DNA from 2 places in the Methylobacterium sp. Gmos1 genome. Region 1 is predicted to be linked to the other one. Evidence: riboswitches for the same ligand, from Rfam matches in the RefSeq annotation. Region 1 holds a riboswitch; the other holds the start of a gene.
What was found. A riboswitch is a leader RNA that binds a small molecule or an ion and turns the genes downstream of it on or off. The one in region 1 is predicted to bind glycine.

Region 1 (7,389 bases):
TGCTGCATCGCCCCCTGGTAGGCCTGGAGGCCGGCAAAGCGCAGGCCGGGAGCGGCCGCGACCGCCCGGGCGATCGCCACCGCCTCGGGCGCGGTCCCGACGCCGCAACGGCCGGCGCCGCAATCGATCTCGACGAAGCAATCGAGCTCGGTGCCGTGGCGCTGCGCCGCCGCCGAGAGGTCGGCGACGTTGGCCGGATCGTCGACGCAGACGGTGACCCGGGCGCCGTAGCGCGGCAGCCGCGCCAGGCGGTCGATCTTCCGGGGATCGCGCACCTCGTTCGAGACCAGGATGTCGGTGATGCCGGCGCGGGCGAACACCTCGGCCTCCGACACCTTCTGGCAGCAGACGCCGACGGCGCCGCCGAGATCCTGCTGGAGGCGCAGCACGTCGACCGACTTGTGCATCTTGCCGTGGGCGCGGTGGCGCATGCCGTGGGCCCGGGCGTGGTCGCCCATCCGGCGGATGTTGCGCTCCAGCGCGTCGAGATCGAGGATCAGGCAGGGCGTCTGGATCTCGTCCTCGCGCATCCCGGGAAGCGCCGGAACGTCGTAGCCGACCTCGAGGCCGGCGAACGGGTCGGCAAGTGGGGCGGCCTGCGGGGCGGCCTGCGGGGCGGCGGTCATGGGCTCGTCTCCTTCACTGCCGGAGGTTCGTCGTGCCCGGGGGCGCGGCGGGGGACGGCCGCGCCCCGCGAGCAGGGACGCGCGGCACGACTGTGCTTGCCGTGCCGTGCTCGTCTTGCCAATCTTGCCTGGCCAATCTTGGCTTGCCGGTCTTGCCTTGCCGGTCTTGCATCACCTTCGCTGCCGAACCGGTCGGCCGCCCGGGCGGCGGCCGCTCCCGGCTGTCGGACCGATGCTCACGCGGACAGCGCCCCGGCCCGCGTCTCGGGCGTCGCGAGCATCGCGGCGACGCCGAGGAGGCTCGTTGCGATGACGTAGTAGGCGGGCGCGAGCGGGTCGCCGGTGACGCCGATCAGCCAGGTCACGACGAGCTGCGTGGTGCCCCCGAACACCGTGACGACGAAGGCGTAGGCCACCGAGAGGCCGGCGCTGCGCACGCTGCGCGGCAGGAGCTCGGGGATCGCCACCAGGCTCGCCGCGCCGCTCATCGCGCCGAGCGTCGCGATCAGGGCCGACATGCTCAGAAGCGTGGCGGGGCCGGGATCCCGCGTCATCAGCAGGAAGGCCGGATAGGCGGCGAGAAGCAGCAGGACCCGCGGCACGATCATCACCAGGCGCCGGCCGTAGGCGTCGGCGAGGGCGCCCGCCAGCACCGAGAAGACGAGGACGCAGAGTCCGACCACCGCCGTCGCGGCGATCGACAGGCTCGCCGGCAGCTTCAGCGTCGTGATCGCGTAGGTGGTCATGTAGTTGCCGACATAGGTCGAGACCGTGCCGCAGAGCAGGATCGGCACCATCAGCGCCAGCTTCCCGCCGTGATCGCGCAGGAGCCGCGAGAGTACGGCACCGGTCGTCGCCTCGGCGTGCCCCGCCCCCTCGCCCGCGGTCTCCGGCATGGCGCGCCGGATGTAGACCCCGACCGGGATGATGAGCAGGCCGAGCAGGAACGGGACGCGCCAGCCCCAGTCCTGCATCTGCTCCGCCGTCAGCGCCAGGGACAGGGCGAGGCCGATCGCGCCGGCGGCGAGCGTCGCGAGGCCCTGGCTCGCGAGCTGCCAGCTCGCGTAGAGGCCGCGCTTGCCCGGCGGCGCGCTCTCGATGAGGTAGGCGGTCGAGGGGCCGACCTCGCCGCCGAGCGCGAAGCCCTGGATCAGGCGCCCGACCACGATCAGTGCGGGCGCGGCCATGCCGATGGTCGCGTAGCCGGGGGTGAGCGCCAGCATCAGCATGCCGACCGCCATCAACCCGATGGTGAGCATCATGGCGGGCTTGCGGCCGGCGCGGTCGGCATAGGCGCCGATGAACACTCCGCCGATCGGCCGGGTGACGAAGCCGACACCGAATGTCGCGACCGAGGCGAGCAGGCTGACCCAGGCGTCGCCGGTGGGGAAGAAGGTGCGGCCGATCGTGACGGCGAAGAAGGCGTAGGTGGTGAAGTCGTAGAATTCGAGGGTGTTGCCGATGACGGCCGCGACGACGCCGCGCCGGCGCGCGGCGTCGTCCGAGACGGGGGCGGCCGCCGCTGCGCCGGGCAGGGGCGTGAGAAGGGCGGCATTCGTGGCAGTATTCATGGGCGTTCCTCCGGCCGGGTCGCGGCTCGCTCGTTGTAATCGTTGCGTCGTGATTCTTGCGTCGTGGTCGTCGCGCGGATGGTTCCTGCCCGCGCATGGTTGGCGTGGGCATGTTTCGGCCTGATGCACGGCACGCGTTGCGCCGTGCAGCAAGCATCTCGTGTCGAAGGCGGGGCACCCTGGCCAGGATGTCGGGCGCGCCTCCCCCGGGCGTGCAAAGCTGTCCGGAGACGGAAGTGGCGCCGGCAATCCCCTCTCCCCGCGGGCGGGGAGAGGGCCGTGTTCCTGTTCAGGGAACACGGCAAGCGGAGGCGCAGCCGGAGCGAGGGTGAGGGGGTGCTGCCGAACGTGGCTCCTCCGGAAACACCCCCTCACCCTCGCCCTACGGCCTCGCTGCATCTCCTGAACGGGGACGCAGCCCTCTCCCCGCCCGCGGGGAGAGGAGAACACCGCGCCTCTTCCTTGTGCCGGACAGCCCTGCCGGGCGCGGGGCCCGCGTGCGCGGTCAGGCGGCGAGCCGGCGTCCCTCGACCGGCAGGCCGCCCTCGACCGCGTCGGCGGCGATCTGCGCCGTCGCGGCCGACAGGGTCCAGCCCAGATGGCCGTGCCCGGTATTGTAGAAGATGCCCCGCTGCCGGCCCGGCCCGACCCGCGGCAGCATGCCGGGCATCATCGGCCGCAGGCCGCTCCAGGCCACCACCCGGTCGGTCGCGACGCGCGGGAACTGCTCGCGCGTCCAGCGCACCAGCGGCTCGATCCGGTCGTGCCGGATGTCGCGGTTGAAGCCGTTGAACTCCGCCGTGCCGGCGACGCGGAACCGGTCCCGGCCGAGGCGGCTCGTCACGATCTTCGTCGCGTCGTCGAGGATGCTGACCTGCGGCGCCGCCTCCCGGCTCTCGGGCGTGTGCAGCTGCACGGTGATCGAGTAGCCCTTGACGGGATAGATGTTGAGGCGGTCACCGAGCCCGGCGGCGAGGTCCCGGCTGGCGCAGCCGGCGCAGATCACCACCCCGTCGACGTCGAGCGGCTCGGCGATCGCGGGGGCCGCCCGGTCGTCGCCGGCGGAGGACCGCCGGCGGATGCGCCAGCCCTCGCCCGCCGGCACGATCGCCTCGATCGCGGAATCGTACAGGAAGGCGACGCCGCGCCGGGCGCAGGCCTCGGCGAGGCCGCGGGTGAACTTGTGGATGTCGCCGGTCGAGTCCGAGGGCGTGAAGAAGCCGCCGTGATACGTCCCCTGCAGGGTCGGCTCGATGGACCGGATCTCGTCGGGGCCGACCGGGTCGCGCGCGAGCCCGCCCTTGCGCAGGAGCGTGTTGACGGCGAGCGCCTTCTCGAAGCCGGCGCGGTCCCGGTAGAAATGCAGGATGCCGCGCTGCTCCAGGTCGAAGTCGATGCCCTCGCGCTCGGCCATGGCGAACATCTGCCGGCGGGCGGCGAGCGCCAGGCGCACGGTCTCGACGGTATTGGCCTCGTAGTGCCGGATCTGGCCGATGAACTCGGCCATCCAGGAATACTTGTGCCAGCTCGGCTTCGGGTTGACGAGCAGCGGCGCGTCGCGCCGCATCATCCACTTGAGGCCCTGGAGGATGGTCGCCGCCTTGTTCCAGACCTCGGCGTTGCTGACCGAGAGCTGGCCGCCATTGGCGAACGAGGTCTCCATGCCGGCGTAGCGGTTCCGGTCGAGGACCGTGACGTCGTAGCCGCGCTCGCGGAGCGCGTAGGCGGTGGTCACGCCGGTGATGCCGGCGCCGATGACGGCGATGTGGGGCATGGATCTGGCTTTCCGTGAACGCGTGCGAAGGCGGGATGACCCCGCCCATGCGCCCCATCTGTCACGGTACCTGAGAGCGTCGTCCGCCCGCTGGCGCAGGCAGACATCCCCTTCGGTGGACGGCCTGTTGCAGCCGCCTCTCTCCAGATCGTCCTGACGACACGGTCCTTCTGCCTGAGAGTTTCCGGGGCGGTTGCTCCGTCGGCGCCGAGGGTGCGCGAAGCCCCTCGATCTCTCCCGCATCGTCGTAGTGGACGTCGACACTCGTATCGGCACCTGCCCTAGTCGTCAAGTCGAATTCGACGGCAATTTTTGCGGAACGACAAGACGAAGACGAGACATGCATCGACTTGCCAAACAACATCGCAGTCTTGAACGGCGCGCACGCCGACACGGCCGGACCGCGGGGCGGTCCGGCCGTGTCGTGCGAGCCCGTGGACGATCCGTCGGCCGCTGCATCGGGGTCGAGCGTGGCGTTTCCCGTCCGGGCGGACCCTGGACGACGCGCCAGCCGCTGTTCAAGACCGTTCGGGAACACTGCCATTCCTGCAAGGAATGATGGCGAGGACCGCCCACGATCATCGGCGGCTCCGGTGTGCCCCGCGCACGCCTGTTGCCCGTCCCGGCCCGGGGCGCGATACTCGCCGGCCGTTCAAACAAAAGACCAATGTTGCGGAGGAAACGTCATGGGTGCCTTGGGTGTGCTGCGGACCGCGACGGCGGCCGCGGCCCTGTCGTTGGTCGCGCTCGCGGCGCTCGCCGCGGACTACCCGGCGCCCCGGGAGGGCGACTGGACGATCAAGGACTTCACGTTCCACACCGGCGAGGTGCTGCCGGAGCTGCGCCTGCACTACACCACGGTGGGCGATCCCAAGGGCGAGCCGGTGGTCGTCCTGCACGGCACCACCGGTTCGGCGGCCAGCATGCTGACGCCCGGCTTCGCCGGCGAGCTGTTCGGCCCCGGCCAGCCGCTCGACGCGGCGACGCACTACATCATCCTCCCGGACGCGATCGGCCACGGCCGGTCGTCGAAGCCCTCCGACGGGCTGAAGGCGAAGTTCCCGCGCTACAACTACGACGACATGGCCGAGGCGCAGTACCGGCTGGTCACCGAGCATCTCGGCCTCAAGCACGTCCGGCTGGTCATCGGCAACTCGATGGGCGGGATGCACGCCTGGATCCTCGGCGTGAAGCATCCCGGGTTCATGGACGCCCTCGTGCCGATGGCGTCGCAGCCGAGCGAGATGGCGAGCCGCAACTGGATGCTGCGCCGGCTCCTGACCGAGACCATCCGGCGCGACCCGGCCTACGCGAACGGCGCCTACACGACCCAGCCGCCGTCGCTGCGGGTCGCCAACGTGTTCTTCGCCCTCGCCACCAGCGGCGGCACGCTGGCCTTGCAGAAGCAGGCGCCGACCGGTGAGCTCGCCGACAAGCTCGTCGATGCCCGCCTGGCGGCGCCGTTCACCGCGGACGCCAACGACTACGTCTACCAGTGGGATTCGTCGCGCGGCTATGACCCCTCCCCGGGCCTGGAGGCGATCTCGGCGCCGGTGCTGGCGATCAACTCGGCGGACGACGAGCGCAACCCGCCCGAGACCGGGATCATGGAGCGCGAGATGAAGCGCCTGAAGAACGGGCGTCTCTACCTGATCCCGGCGAGCACCGAGACCAGCGGCCACGGCACCACGGGCTTTGCCCGATTCTACAAGCAGCAGCTCCAGGACTTCCTGCGAGCCGCGCCGAAGCGGGCGATGTAGGCCGCCCCGCCACGACACGGCGGCGCCGGCATCCGCCGGTGCCGCACCGGACGATGCTCCCGGATACCGTTCCGCCGCAGATCCCGGCCGCCGCCTTCGCGACATCGTCCGGAGGGGCGGGCTCGGGACGGCGCCCGGGAGACCATACCCCCGCGACCGGAGAGGCGCCGATGCGCGACTTCAACGAGCACACCATCACGCAGGCCGTGATCGACCGCTTCGCCGAGACGCCGGATCCGCGCCTGAAGGCGGTCCTGTCGAGCCTCGTGCGCCACCTGCACGACTTCGTGCGCGACACCGACCTGACCTTCGAGGAGTGGCAGGCCGGCATCGCCTTCCTGACCCGCACCGGGCAGACCTGCGACGCGCACCGGCAGGAATTCATCTTGCTCTCCGACACGCTCGGCGTCTCGATGCTGGTCGACGCCATCAACCATCGCATGCCGCAGGGCGCGACCGAGACCACGGTGCTCGGCCCCTTCTACGTCGAGGAGGCGCCCGAGCGGCCGAACGGCGCCGACATCGCCGGCCCGCTCGAGGGCACGCCGCTCCTCGTCACCGGCTCGGTCTCCTCCGCGGACGGAGAGCCGCTCGCCGGCGCCACCGTCGACGTCTGGCACGCCGACGACGACGGCGCCTACGACGTGCAGCAGCTCGACGCGCTCGGCGGGCTCGCCGGCCGGGCGCGGTTCCGCACCGACCGGCAAGGCCGCTTCCACTTCTGGACCGTCATGCCGGCCTGGTACCCGATCCCCGCCGACGGGCCGGTCGGCGAGATGCTGAACGCCACCCACCGCCACCCGAACCGGCCGGCCCACGTGCACTTCATGATCGCGGCGCCCGGCCACGAGACGCTCATCACCCACGTCTTTTCCGCCGACAGCCCGTGGCTCGACTCGGACGCGGTGTTCGGGGTGAAGACCTCGCTGATCGCGGAGTTCGCCGAGCATCCGCCGGGGACGGCACCGGACGGGCGAAAGGTGGAGCGATCATTCCGGCATCTCGCCTACGATTTCGGCCTGAAGGCCGCCTGACTACCCCGGCCCGGGAGGCACGAAACCCGGACGAAGACCCCGCGAACGGGGCCGTCTCACCCGATCCGCGGCCCTGGACCGGCGCATCTCCGGTTATGGCGACCTCGCGGGTTCTCGACTGCCATCCCCGCCTGCATCGTTAACCAATCTTTAAAGAACGGACCCAAACCAGCGAATTCGGCCCCTTCCGGCCCCGCCGATGTCATGACGAATGCACACGTCGATGTTAGGAAATCAGTAACGATCCTGGGGCCGCCGCCATGACCATGCATCTCGTCAACAACCAGCACGCCGTCGATCTCGCGCAGATCGTCAACGATGCGTGGGCGCATCCCGAGCAGCTCTATGTCGGGATGGAGGGCCCGGTTCGCGCGGCGGTGAACGAGGCGATGGCCCGGCTCGACGACGGCACCCTGCGCGTCGCCGAGAAGGTCGACGGGACTTGGCGCGTCAACGAGTGGCTGATCAACGCCCTGATGGTCGCCTCCCATATCGGCGACTACTCGCTCGTCGAGGGCGGGCCCGGGGCGGCGTGCTGGTGGGACAAGGAGCACTCGAAGTTCGCCGGCTGGGGCGAGGCGCAGTTCCGGGCCGCCGCCTTCCGGGCCCTGCCGGGCTGCTTCG
Region 2 (7,389 bases), on a different contig from region 1:
CGACGCTCTTGGCGCCGGGGGGACGGTGGCGCTTGGCCGACCGGCGCGGCACGTCCACGGCCAAAGCCTGCTCGCCCGCTGCCATGGCATCCGCCCCCGCTCTCGAGACAAATCCTGCCGCGCGTGCGGTGTCGGCGCAAGGACGGCGGGCGGGGCGCCGCGTGGCGCCCCCGACGGCGCACATGCCAGCCGGCCTGTGACGCCTGGATGACGCAGAGGCGGTTTCGGCCGATGCGTCCGCGGCTTATGGTCGGCCGCGCGAGCGAGGGAGAGTGCACAATGCCGGCCCGGCCCTGGGGCGACCTGACCACCGAGGAATGCCGCGACGGAGGGTTGCGCGCCACCGTGGCGGTGCTGCCGGTGGCGGCCGTGGAGCAGCACGGGCCGCACCTGCCGCTCTCCACCGACGTCGTCATCGCCGAGGGCTACCTGGCGCGGATCGTGGACCTCGTCCCCGACGACCTCGACGTGCGGGTGCTGCCGGTGCAATCGGTCGGCCTGTCGCCCGAGCACGGGGACTTTCCCGGCACCCTGACCCTGAGCCCGGAGACGGCGCTGCAGGCCTGGGGCGAGATCGGCGACGGGGTGGTGCGGGCGGGCTGCACCCGGCTCGTCATCGTCTCCTCGCATGGCGGCAACAGCGCGCTCATGGACCTCGTGGCGCTCGGGTTGCGCGGCCGGCACGGGATGGTGGCGGTCACCACCGCCTGGAGCCGCTTCGGCACCCCGCCGGGCCTCTTTCCGGACGAGGAGGTGCGCCACGGCATCCATGGCGGCGGGATCGAGACCGCCCTGATGCTGGCGCTCCGCCCCGACCTGGTGCGGCGCGACGCGATCCGCGACTTCGTGCCGGAGAGCCGCCGGATGGAACGCGCCTACACCCACCTGCGCGCCGGGCGCCCGGCCGCGCTCGCCTGGCACGCGCAGGATCTCAACCCGGCCGGCGCCATCGGCGACGCGCGCCTCGGCACGGCGGAGGCCGGCCGCGCCCTCCTCGACCACGGCGCGCGCGCCTTCGTCGAGCTGCTGCGCGACGTCGCCCGGTTCACCCCTCCCGAACCGGCCTCGCGCCGGGCGGAGTGACACACTATATCACCCGTCGCGGCGCCCCCCGGCGCCCGGCTCACCCGCGAACAGACGGCCCCGCATGTCCGACAAGATCCCCGTCACGGTGCTCACCGGCTATCTCGGCGCCGGCAAGACCACCCTCCTCAACCGCATCCTCACCGAGCCGCACGGCAAGCGCTACGCCGTGATCGTCAACGAGTTCGGCGAGATCGGCATCGACAACGACCTCGTGGTCGGCGCCGACGAGGAAGTGTTCGAGATGAACAACGGCTGCATCTGCTGCACCGTGCGCGGCGACCTGATCCGCATCATGGACGGGCTGATGAAGCGCAAGGGCAAGTTCGACGCGATCATCGTCGAGACCACCGGCCTCGCCGACCCCGCTCCCGTCGCCCAGACCTTCTTCGTCGACCAGGACGTCGGCGAGGCCGCCACCCTCGACGCGGTGGTGACGGTGGCCGACGCCAAGTGGCTGTCCGAGCGCCTGAAGGACGCCCCCGAGGCCAAGAACCAGGTCGCCTTCGCCGACGTGATCCTGCTCAACAAGTCCGACCTCGTCGACGAGGCCGGCCTCGACGCGGTCGAGCGCCAGATCCGGTCGATCAACCCGTCCGCCGAGATCCACCGCACCCAGCACTGCGCCGTGCCGCTCGCGACCGTCCTCGACCGCAAGGCCTTCGACCTATCGCGCATCATCGAGGTCGAGCCGGACTTCCTGGAGGAAGGCCACCATCACCACCATTCCGACGAGATCCAGTCGATCTCGGCGCGGATCCCCGGCGCGGTCGATCCGAACAAGTTCATGCCGTGGATCTCCGACCTGACCCAGGTCCAGGGCCCCGACATCCTGCGCTGCAAGGGCATCGTCAGCTTCCCCGACGAGCCGCGCCGCTTCGTCTTCCAGGGCGTGCACATGATCCTCGACGGCGACCTCCAGGACGAGTGGAAGCCGGGCGACCCGCGCGAATCCCGCGTCGTGTTCATCGGCCGCCACCTCGATCCGGACGCCATCCGGAAGGGCTTCGAGGCCTGCCGCGCCTGAGCGGGAGCGGTCGATCCCGCCTCGCGCGGGAGCGACCGATCTTTGCTCTTTTGCGCAACCCTACGGCCGTGCTACAGCCTCGGCCGTCCGTTGACGATCGCGGGAGAGACCGGCTTCGCGCCGGCACCGAAGGGGAAAGGCGTGCCAGCCGTGCTGCGCGCCGAAGCTCTCAGGTAGAAGGACCGCGATCGAGAGGGCACTCTGGAGAGGGCGCTTCGACGCCCGCCGATGGAGCAAGCCGGGTCGCAAGGCCCGGCGAATCTCTCAGGCCACCCGAACAGAGTTCCAACTCCTGCGACCTGCCGCAAGACCGGCGGGAAGGATGGAACGCGTGTCGGGACAGAAAACCTCCTTCGACCTCATCGTGCTCGGCGCCGGCGTCGTCGGCACCGCCACCGCCTACTGGGCCGCGAAGGCCGGCCTGTCGGTCTGCGTGATCGACCGCCAGGGCGGCGCCGGCCTCGAGACCAGCTACGCCAATGGCGGTCAGATCTCGGTGAGCCACGCCGAGCCGTGGGCGAACCCCTCGGCGCCGCTCAAGGTGATGAAGTGGCTGTTCGACGCGAAGGCGCCGCTCCTGTTCACGCCCCGCCTCGACCGGCACCAGTGGTCGTGGATCGCCGGCTTCCTGCGCAACTGCACCCCCGAGCGGGCACGCCGCAACACCGTCGAGATCGTGCGGCTCGGCGCCTATAGCCGCGCCAAGCTCCAGGAGATCCGCGCCGCGGAGAACCTGTCCTACGCGGAGAAGACCCTCGGCATCCTGCATTTCTATCGCGACGCCCGGGAGTTCGAGGCGGCCAAGCCCGTCGCCGAACTGATGCGCCAGCACGGCTGCGAGCGCCGGGTGGTCTCGCGCGACGAGGTGCTGGCGATCGAGCCGGCCTTCGCCCACGCCATCGACGACGTGGTCGGCGCCACCTACACGGCGGAGGACGAGAGCGGCGACGCCCGCGCCTTCACCCAGGCGCTCGCCGCCCGCACCGCCGCGATGGGCGCGACCTTCCTGTACGGCTCGGAGGCGACGCGCCTGCTGCTCTCGCCAAGCGGCGACCGGATCACCGGCGTCGAGGCGATGGTGGCGGGCGGGCACCAGCGGCTCACCGCCCCGAACGTCGTCGTCTCGCTCGGCGCGTGGTCGGCGCCGTTCCTGCGCCGCTACGGCGTCAACCTGGCGATCTACCCGGCCAAGGGCTACTCGGTCTCGATCCCGATCGAGGGCCATAACGGCGCCCCGCAGGTCAGCCTCACCGACGACGAGTACAAGCTGGTCTACTCGAACCTCGGCACCCACCTGCGCGTCGCCGGCACCGCCGAACTGTCGGGCTACACTCGCCACCTCGATGCCGCGCGCGTCGCGGCGATCCTGGAGAACGCCCGGCGCACTTTCCCGAATGCCGGCAACTTTTCCGCCGCCACCGCCTGGAGCGGCCTGCGCCCGACCACGCCCTCGAACGTTCCCTATCTCGGCCGCACCGCGATCCGCGGCCTCGTGCTCAATACCGGCCACGGCACGCTCGGCTGGACCATGGCAGCCGGCTCCGGCCGCATCGCCGCCGACCTCGTGACCGAGCGCGAGACCGAGATCCCGGCGCCGATGGCGGCGTGAGCGGAACGGCCCCCGGTGCGGCGCATCCGGGGGCCGGTGCCGGCCACGATCTCGTTCCGAAGGCCGGTTCGGTTCGGCCGGCCGGATCCAGGTCTCCCTGGTCATCCCGGTGCCTTGCAGCGAAATCCGGGATCGATGCGAACGGGAGCGCGATCGCGACGCCGGATGGAACGGCCGCGCCTCCGGCATGAGAATCCGAAAACTTACCGCACCGTCACCTGACCCTTGATCTTGTCGTAGGTCGCCCGGCTCAGCACCCGCTTCGACAGGAGCTCGCCCGGGGAGGCATAGGGCCGCTTGGCGATGATCGCCTTGCCGATCATGCCGCCGCCCAGGCCGTTCAGTTCCGCCACGCTGGCGGTGTTGAGATCGACCGTGCCGCCCGACGGCGCGTCGGCGGTGGTCTCGGCCGGCGGCAGCGGCGCGGAGGGCGCGGCCGGGGTGAACACCGGGGGAGGGGAGGGCGCCGGAGCGGGAGGCGGCGCGGGAACCGGCGCCGGCATGGGAACGGGGCTCGCGGGGGCGGGGCTCGCCGCCGGGGGCGCCTCCGCCGTCGGGGCCGGGCGCGGCGCCGGCGGATCGGCCGGGCGCGGGCCGCCCGGATAGACCGATCGCACCGCGTCCCCACTGGTCGGGGCCGGCGCCGTGCTCCGGCCGGCCTCGGCGCGCTTCTGCGGCTCGGAGACGTGCGGGCCGGCGGCGCGCGGCATCAGGAACTGCCACAGCCCGGCGAGGCCGGCGGCCAGCACGACGATGACGAGGGCGCGGGTGATGGCCGAACCGGTCAGCATCGCGGGCAGGTGTCCTCAGGGCTCGGGAGACAAAGGACCGCCGGCGGCGGTTCCCGGCGCCATTCTACCGCGGGTTATGGCCGGCGCGAGGCATGAACGGCCGCGCGCAATCAAGATCCCGCCAGATGTCCACGGAATTACGCGCGACATCGCCGTCCTGCCGGGCGAAATTGCCGCAGGGTTACGGCGATCGTCGCCGCGCCGGACTGGCCGAACGCCCTGTCAGGCGGCGGGTTTCAGGCGCCGCACCGTGAGGATCGCCCCGTCTCCCGTGCCCGGCCCGGTCCGGCCGGCGCGGATGCGGCCTTCGGCTTCGGCCAGGGGCTCGACCGCCACCGCCATGTGGTGGCCGTTGGCGTGGATCAGCCGGGTCTCGTCGAGCATCATCCCGACATGGCCGCGCCAGAATACCAGGTCGCCTCGCCGCAGGCCGGAAAGATCCGGGGCGAGCGCCAAAGCCTCGCCGAGCGCCGCCTCCTGCTGGTCGCTGTCGCGTGGCGCCGGGATGCCGGCGGCGGCGAGCGCCGTCTGGACCAGCCCGGAACAGTCGAGCCCGAGGCTGCTGCGCCCGCCCCAGAGATAGGGCGTGCCGAGGAAGCGAAGCGCCGTCGCGGCGACGTCGGGCTCGACCGCACCGAGGGGCGCGAGGTGCCCGGCCCAGACGAAGGACCCGTCGGAGAGGCGCGCGTAGGCGCCTTCCCGCGCCGCCACCGCCACGAGGGCGCCGAGGCCGAGCGCACCGAGGACCGGACGCTTCAGGTCGGCGGCGGGGTAGAGGAAGGTGCGCAAGGCCGAGACCCGGTGGGTCGGGGCGGGATCCGCAGGCCCGAGCGCCTCGGCCGGGAGGTAGCCGACATAGCCGTCGGCGGAGAGCTGCGCGAAGGCCCAGCCGTCGCGCACGTCGTAGACCGTGACGGCCTCGCCGAGGAGGGCCTCGCTGTCGAGGGCGGCGGCCGGATCGGGCGCGCGCCGCAAGGGGGCGACGGGCACGACGATCCGCTGCGCCCGGCCGGGCACGTAGCGCGCCGCTTCGACGCGGCCGCGCAGGCGCTCGTCGGCGAGGTCGGGCCGGGCGGGGGTCAGGCGCGGGTCGAGGCGGGGCAGATCGGTCATGGCCGCCCAAGTCTCCCAGGTCCGCCGGGTCCGGGCAAGCCGGACGCCGCGCAGGGCTGCGACGTTATGCCCGATATCCCGTTCCGCGCACCGGACGGGCTCGAATTCCCCTGGCCGCAGCGGGGACTAACCGTGAGGGAGGCGCAACCATTCCAGCGGCGCCGGGTTGGACATGCGCGTGTTGCACTGCAACAATCGCGATCTCCGCGCTATGCTCAGCCGCATGATGATGAGCCGCCCCGTGAAGAAGCCGACCGACAAGCCCCGCAACCTGCCCCCGATCCGGGTGCGCAAGGAGCCCCCCACCGTCTCCGAGGCGGTGGCGGCGGCGCAGGACCTCGCCGACGACGTCGAGCAGCAGGTCGAGATCGCCGCGGGCCTGATCGGCCTGCCGCTAGAGGAGGTGCGCCCGCACGTGCTCCAGGCGGCGCAGGCGCTCGCCGCCAAGCCGAAGACCGAGCGCGCGCCGGAGCGGATCATCAGCACCGGCAGCGGCCTGCGCGGTCCGCGCACGGTGATCGTCGAGCGCCGGGCCGGCCGGCCGCTGGTCGAGCGCCGCCTCCGTCCGCCGCTCGACGGCCGGCGCTGAGCCGGAGCGCGCCGGGATTTTCCGGCCGGGCCCGTGATTTCGGGCGGCCGCGATCCTGTCGCCCATCTTATGCTGTTGCGGATGCAGCCCCATCCGAGAGATGATCGTTCACCATCGAACGCATCCGCATGGATTTCGGTGGTCCGGCTGGCGTGTTAGGCTGGCTGAATGAAGATCCTGCGGCGGGGGCGGCGCCCAGGTGCCGTCGGTATGGTGTGAACATGAACTCTCTCGAGCCTGTCCTGTCAGGTGTGGAAGCGCTGCGGCTCGACAACCAGCTCTGCTACGCCCTCTACGCGGCCTCCCACCGCATGACGAAGTGCTACCGGCCGCTGCTGGAGCGGCTGGGCCTCACCTATCCGCAGTACCTCGTGCTGATCGTGCTGTGGGAGAATGACGGGCTGACCGTCTCCGACATCGGCCGGCGCCTGCGCCTCGATTCCGGCACGCTGACCCCGGTGCTCAAGCGCCTCGAGGCCGCCGGCTTCGTGCGCCGCACCCGGCGGCAGGCCGACGAGCGCGAGGTCGAGATCAGCCTGACCGAGGAGGGCCAGGCCCTCCAGGCCGAGGCGGTCGAGGTGCGCCGCTCGGTGGTGCGGACCCTGCAAATGTCGGAGGGCGAGATCGCCGACCTGCGCGCCCGGCTCGACGCCCTCATCGCCACCCTCGGCGGCGAGCCCTGACCCCGGCGCGACGATTGTTTTGCCGGTTAACAAATCCTGCTTGAGCGCTGCGGCCCGTCACGGCTAAAGGGACGGGAGGGGTGCGTCGTCCGCCGCGAGGGAGTCCGGACCGCGGAAGCGTGCCCGATGGATCTTTCCCGGCCGATGCGGTTTCTCGCGAGGGGAACCCGCGCCGGGATCCCTCCCAAACGGGGTGTCCCGGGTATCGGCCCGGGAACGGACCAGCGAGTGCGCCGCGACGTGACATCCGTGACCTGCCCCCGGCCCTGCCCGAGCTCTCGCCCAAGCCGTCCTCCCCGCTGCCGCCCGGGCCGCCGTTCCGCCGCGGACCGCGCCGGATCATGAAGAGCCTGAAGGCCCTGGCGGGGTTCCTGACCGGCTGGTCGGAGCGCGGCGGCGAGCCGCGCCGGCAGGTCGCCGTGCTGCCGGTCCGGCCCGGGCCGGATGGCGGCCTCCAGGTCATGCTCATCACCTCCCGCGAGACCCGGCGCTGG

Region 2: linked by a shared signal. The riboswitch ahead of ACS5PV_RS21495 (D-amino acid dehydrogenase) and the one ahead of ACS5PV_RS15490 (D-amino acid dehydrogenase) in region 1 are both predicted to bind glycine.

Annotation. Positions count from the first base shown of each region.
Region 1 is NZ_JBSNCC010000007.1:6,023-13,411, reverse strand. It holds gene bhcC (3-hydroxy-D-aspartate aldolase BhcC) at 1-626, opposite strand, end outside; gene ACS5PV_RS15495 (MFS transporter) at 863-2,197, opposite strand; gene ACS5PV_RS15490 (D-amino acid dehydrogenase) at 2,703-3,971, opposite strand; glycine riboswitch at 4,028-4,120, opposite strand; glycine riboswitch at 4,124-4,221, opposite strand; gene ACS5PV_RS15485 (alpha/beta fold hydrolase) at 4,658-5,731, shown strand; gene ACS5PV_RS15480 (intradiol ring-cleavage dioxygenase) at 5,902-6,765, shown strand; gene ACS5PV_RS15475 (2,3,4,5-tetrahydropyridine-2,6-dicarboxylate N-succinyltransferase) at 7,026-7,389, shown strand, end outside.
Region 2 is NZ_JBSNCC010000012.1:106,702-114,090, reverse strand. It holds gene ACS5PV_RS21510 (MarR family winged helix-turn-helix transcriptional regulator) at 1-85, opposite strand, end outside; gene ACS5PV_RS21505 (creatininase family protein) at 280-1,083, shown strand; gene ACS5PV_RS21500 (CobW family GTP-binding protein) at 1,148-2,110, shown strand; glycine riboswitch at 2,201-2,305, shown strand; gene ACS5PV_RS21495 (D-amino acid dehydrogenase) at 2,442-3,719, shown strand; gene ACS5PV_RS21490 (helix-hairpin-helix domain-containing protein) at 3,923-4,510, opposite strand; gene ACS5PV_RS21485 (C40 family peptidase) at 4,733-5,623, opposite strand; gene ACS5PV_RS21480 (hypothetical protein) at 5,865-6,212, shown strand; gene ACS5PV_RS21475 (MarR family winged helix-turn-helix transcriptional regulator) at 6,434-6,895, shown strand; partial or broken gene ACS5PV_RS21470 (NUDIX hydrolase) at 7,237-7,389, shown strand, end outside.